DNA from 2 places in the Thioalkalivibrio sp. AKL17 genome. Region 2 is predicted to be linked to the other one. Evidence: riboswitches for the same ligand, from Rfam matches in the RefSeq annotation. Region 2 holds a riboswitch; the other holds the start of a gene.
The links. A riboswitch is a leader RNA that binds a small molecule or an ion and turns the genes downstream of it on or off. The one in region 2 is predicted to bind cobalamin.

Region 1 (2,958 bases), on a different contig from region 2:
CGTCCCGAAGCGGTCGACCACCGCCGCGGTCACCTGTGCGTTGCGATCACGACAGGCATCCACCGCGGCCTCGACGGCCTTGGTCGCGATTTCGGGTGTCAGGCTGGGTGTGTTGAACGTGGCCGAATCGGCGTGAAGGGGTGCGGCGGCCAGCGCCATCAGGGCCCCCGTTGCAAGTGCAGCTCCAATTGAACGGGTCATCTTCAACCTCCGGGGTTGGTGTAGTTCACCTGTCGATGTAGATGGTTTTCGGGCTTTTCGCAAACGAAGAAACCGAAGGACAAGGGCAACCCGAGAGGCTCAACTGCGGCGGGACACCACCCTGCCCGGGCGATGGCCCCGCGATTCCGTCTCCGTTCAGGCCACCTGACCGATCCGTTCGGAAACCGGTTCATCCGCCATCGGCGGATACTGGCTGGCCACCTCCCGGGCCGCCAGCAGAAAGGTGTTCACAAGCGTGGCGTGCTGCCGCAGCTTTTGCTCCAGATCCGGATCTTCGCTGACTTCGTCCACGACCACGCCATCCGGCCGCTCCTCCACGTGCACTTCGATGCGGCCGCGCTGTGCAAAAAGGGTGCGATACAGCGGATCACGATCGCGCAGGTGGGCGCTCTCGCGCAGCCGCCGATGCAGCTCCGGGACGTGAACGCGCAGTAACGCGGCCAGTTCAGGGTCCGTTGCCGTCGTCACCGTCCGGGTACCCCCCTCGATGAACTCCAGCTCCCTCCGGATTGCGTCGTGGGACTCCAGCAGGCGCTGAAAGACCACCTGCTCACGCTCGTGCTGCTTGCGGGCTTCGGCGTCCAGGTGACCGCCGCAATCGATCATTCTCGGGTGCATCGTCATGGTCTGTCGGCCTCTTGCTGATGATCCTGCCCGGAAGAAGCAATCTCCCTGCCAACTCGTATTTCCCACCATGACGCGGCCACATGCCGATGCCGCCGATCCGGTAACGCTCTGAACTGCGAATATTGGCAGCTGCTAATACCCGAAAATGCCACCCGTGACACCCGAACGCTCGCAAGTCACTGTCAGAAGGGAAAAACCATCTCCAAAAATTTTCGAATATGGATTGATTCCAATTTGCGGCCGTGTATAATTCCCATTGTCGAGTCGACGGCAGCTCAGCGTCGGTTCGCCATGCAGGGGCCCCCTGGCCCCTTCTCTCCTCCATCTCTTCTGGATTTTGCCGTCGGCTCTCGGTGCCCCCCGCACCGACCCGGCGGCCCTTTTTTAATCCATCCGAACGGATCCCAATGCAAACCACATGCCAGGCACTGGCCGCGGCCGCGACCGTGGGTCACCCGGACACTGTTGGTTTGACACAACACATTAGTTCTCACTAATATTTCGCCTCCCCCGGGTGCTTCGTCGCCATCCCGACGACGAGTGAAACGGGAAGTCCGGTGCGTGCCCGGCCTCGACCTGCGCACAAGTCCGGCGCTGCCCCCGCAACGGTAGGCGGGTCACGGCAGACCCATGCGAACCACTGCGAAGAACGCGTCCGTTCAGGGCGTGCTTCGCGGGAAGGTGGTCTGCCCCGGAGCCAACGGCTCCAGCCCGCGAGCCCGGAGACCGGCCCGGAGGACAACGGAGAACCGCGGGGAGCGGTATCACCGGGCGGATCGGCATCGCTGCGCATCGGTTCACGACGCGCCGACGATGGCGCACGCCCGCCCCCCGCGGTCGACACCCACGACCACGGCGCACGGGCGGTGCGCAAAGAGAGTTCGCAATGTTCCCGAAGAAGAGATTTCCCGCGGCCCTGCTGGGCGGTGCCGCGGCCGTGCCCTTGTTGCTGGCGGCACCGCCGGCAACCGGCGAAGAAGACCCCGACGATTCCGCACGGGTACTGCCACAGGTCACCGTAACGGCGGCCACCCGCACCGAGCGTCTGGTGGAGAACACGCCCGCCTCCACCGAAGTGATCACCGGCAAGGACATCCGTCGCAGCGGGGCGACCATGCTGGACGAGGCCCTGCAGGCCGGATCCAGCCTGTTTACCGGTGCCGACGGCAACCGCTTCTCGATCCGCGGCGGCGGCCGCGCGGACATCATCTACATGCTGGATGGCCGTCGGGTCAGCGGCACGTCCGGCCGGGGGTTCGAGCTCAACCGCATCCCGGTCAGCCACGTGGAGCGCATCGAGATCGTGAAGGGCCCCGGCAGCGTGGTGTACGGCTCGGATGCGGTGGCCGGCGTGATCAACGTGATCACCCGCCAGCCGGATGCGGGCTTCGAAGGCAGCGTGGAGCTGCAGAGCGGCATGCCCGCCAGCGCCGATGGCGGGGAGCGCATCAACGGTTCGCTGTTTCTGGGCGGCGGCACCCGCGACACCCGGTTCCGGCTGCTGGCGGATGTGCTGGACCGCGAGGCCTATTCCGAAGACGCCACGGCCGACGTGCGCATCCCCGAGCAGGGCGACCGGGTGCGGCCGTCGGAGTCCGGCGCGCTGGAGGATGACCACGCGATCCAGGACCGCTATGCCTTCGACGAGGACCGCCGCGAGAGCGCGCGGGTCTACAACCTGCGCGCCGGCGTCAGCCACTGGTTCACCGACGACTTCAACGTGGAGCTGGAGGCCGGCCTGCTGCGCGAAGAGCGCGAGCGGCGCTTCCTGCACGAGCGCCCGCCGGTGGCCACCGGCTACACGAACAACAATGGCGATCCGGTGCGCGCCCTGCAGTTCCCGGCACAGCGCAGCGAGGACAGCGACCGGCGCGATCTGGCCGTGGCCGCCGAATGGTTCGTGACCGACACCCTGGAGCTGAATTACCAGGTCTACGAAAGCAAGTTCGAGATGGACCGCTCCAACACCTTCCTCGAGGCCGCGGACTTCGGCTTTGATGCCACCGGGGACAGCGAATTCGGTCCGCGCGAGGTCACCTTCACCGACCGCGTCCACGACTTCGCCGCCACCTGGCGGCCCGACGCCCGCCACACGGTACTGACCGGCTT
Region 2 (2,958 bases):
CTCCCTGCCATTCACCGATCACAAGCACCACTTCGGAGGTGGCCAGACCGAAGGGGAAATCGAACTGGAGCCCGGGACTCACACCCTGCAGCTCCTGTTCATGGACTACCGCCATATCAGCTTCGATCCCCCACTGGTCTCCGAAGAGATCACCATCACCGTCGAATAACCGTTACGGCCACACGGGCTCCATAACGCACAAAAAAGCCCCCTCCACGCATGGAGGGGGCTTCGATGCAGGGATTCGCATCAACGCTCAGGCGCTGCGCGACCCCCCGTGCATCACGGCAGGGCCGGGATGGTGATATCAGGCATCTCGCCGGTCAGGGCGTGCATGAACGCCTCGATGTCTTCCAGCTCGTCTTCCGTGAAGTCGGTGTCCAGCATCTCCTGACCCATGATCTCAATGGCTTCCTTGAGCGTTTCCGTCTCGCCATTGTTCATGTAGGGGTAGGTCAGGGCCACGTTGCGCAACGTCGGGGTCTTGAAGGCGTACTTGTCGCGTTCCTCCCCGGTCACCAGATAGCGCCCCTTGTCCTCGGAGCCGGGCACCTGGATCCGGTGGAAATTCGAGTCGGTCAGCGCCGGGCCGCGATGACAGGCCACGCAGCCGTTGTCCGCGAACAGGGCCATGCCGCGCTTCTGCTGCTCGGTCATCGCATCCTCGTCACCCACCAGCCAGCGGTCCAGATCGGAGTTCGGCGTATTCAGGGTGCGCTGGAACGAAGCCAGGGCCTTGGCCACGTGATCGGTGTTCACGACGTTGTCGCCGTCATAGTCCGGGTACGCCGCGTCGAACATCTCGATGTACTCGGGGAACTCCTCCAGGCGCGCGATCGCCTCTTCCAGCGGCATCGCCATTTCCACGGCGTCCTGGATCGGACCCAGGGCCTGGCCTTCCAGGTCATCTTCGCGGCCGTCCCAGAACTGGGCCTCGAAGAAGCCGGAGTTCAGCACCGTCGGACTGTTGCGCTCGCCGACCTGGCCGTCGTGGCCGACCGCGCGCGGGATGCGGTCGCCCCAGCCCAGCGCCGGGTTGTGGCAGGTGGCGCAGGAGATCACGCCCGAGCTGGAGATCCGCGGCTCGAAGAACAGGAACTTGCCCAGCTCCACTTTCTCGTCGGTCAGGGAATTGTCGGCCGGGATCGGCGGCAGGGCCGGCAGCGGCTCGAACATGTCACGGTATTCGTCGTAGTCACCGGCGAACGCGGGGGCGGACAGCCCCAGGGCCACCGCAGTACAGGCCGACAGCAGCAGGCCACGGAAGATGCGGTTGTTCTGCATGGTGCACTCCTTTTTATTTTGGCGGACACATCCCCTGCCGGGGCGCGGAAGAGAATGCGTGGACTCAGTCTAAAAGAAGTGTTTGCTGTAGAAGGGCCCCTGGCAGCGTAATCCCGCTTAAAGTTGACACGGATCAACCTGTCGGCGATTTGCAGCGACGCCTCCCCCCGGTTAGAGTCCGCTCGCCTTCAGGTGCCCCGGCGTTGTAACGCCGGGGATAATCGGGAAGCCGGTGCGTGAATGAACGTTCGCAATGCCGGCACTGCCCCCGCAACGGTAGGCGGAGACAGGCGGATCCAGTGCCACTGCGGCGCATCCACGGGATGCCCGCGGGAAGGCGATCCGCCCGGGATGCCCTGCACCCCCTTCGCGAGTCCGGAGACCGGCCTGGAGGAAACCCGACGCCGCGGCGGGCGGCCGAGCGGGACGGGGCCGGCGTGTCCGCCCCCTTCCCCCTGCTCCCTTGCCCGACTGCCGGCGTCGTTTCATCCACGGCGTGCGGGGTCGCGCGCCCGGGGAGACACTGATTGCATCGCACGCCCGCGCTCGAGTCGCTTTTGCGTGCGAACAAGGCGCGGTGACCGCCGTGCAGTCATTCTGCACAAGGGAGCCGCAACGCCGTGCGCGCGCAAAAGCGGCCGAGCCCCTTCGGGGTTGGTGCCTCATGTTCCCCGGTCCTGCGTTGCGCCGCTTGCGGGTAGAACCACTACCCGCTGCACGACGCGCCTTGTCTCGGAAAACAGGAGGTACCAACGCGGGCGTGCGATGCAATCAGTGTCTCCCCAAGGGAGCATCACAACAATGAAAGCTATCCATCTCCGACCGGGGCGGCCTGCCGTGCCGGCCCTGGCTACCCTGTGCCTGGTGACGGCCACGGGCATCGCGCCGGCGCAGGCCGGTTTCGAATTCGGCGACGCGGAGGACGACCTGCAGGTCACCCTGGACCCGCTGATCCTGGGCCGCTACAGCTACGAACATGATCCGGACGACTCCAGCAGCGAATTCGATTTCCGGCGCGCCTGGCTGGACACCTCGGGCACCCTGTTTCACCCCGAACTGAGCTTTCGCCTGCAGCCGGATTTCAGCAACGGCGAGGTGTCCATGCGTGACGTCTGGCTGGAATACGGCCCGGGCGAATCGCTGAGCCTGCGGGCGGGCCAGTTCACCGTGCCTTTCGGCCTGGCGCGGGACATCGGCGGTCCCAACCGCCTGTTCACCGAACTGAGCATCGCCGGCAACCAGTTCGAGATCCCGGCCGGACGCGATACCGGGCTCGCCCTGCTGGGTGGCGCGGGCGACGACCGTGCCTGGGCGGTCGGGATATTCGATGGCCGCGGCCGTCTCGATCAGCGCGACGACCGGCCCTCCACCTCCGGACACCTGTTCAGCGCCCGCGGCGCCTGGGCCCCGGTGGGGTCGGTCCCGCGCGACAACACCACGGTGGGCCGGGCCGTGGAGCGAACCGTAGCCCTGGGCGCCGGCCTGCAGGCCGCCAGCCGCAACCACCTGCGTGACTGGAGCCGCGGGCAGGAAGACACGGTCGACCGGCAGCGCGCCGACTGGGTCACCGCCACCGCCGACGCGGTGGTCAAGTTCGGCCATACCTCGCTGTCGCTAGCGGCCTTCCGCCGCGATGTCTCCCCCGACCGCACCGCGAGCTACCACGACCTGGGG

Region 1: linked by a shared signal. The riboswitch ahead of D577_RS0112855 (TonB-dependent siderophore receptor) and the one ahead of D577_RS0107940 (porin) in region 2 are both predicted to bind cobalamin.

Annotation. Positions count from the first base shown of each region.
Region 1 is NZ_KB898772.1:43,885-46,842, reverse strand. Features, by position in the region: gene D577_RS0112865 (heme-binding protein) at 1-201, opposite strand, end outside; gene D577_RS0112860 (hypothetical protein) at 358-846, opposite strand; cobalamin riboswitch at 1,345-1,599, shown strand; gene D577_RS0112855 (TonB-dependent siderophore receptor) at 1,736-2,958, shown strand, end outside.
Region 2 is NZ_KB898766.1:383,810-386,767, reverse strand. Features, by position in the region: gene D577_RS0107950 (DUF4399 domain-containing protein) at 1-169, shown strand, start outside; gene D577_RS0107945 (cytochrome-c peroxidase) at 283-1,284, opposite strand; cobalamin riboswitch at 1,458-1,690, shown strand; gene D577_RS0107940 (porin) at 2,086-2,958, shown strand, end outside.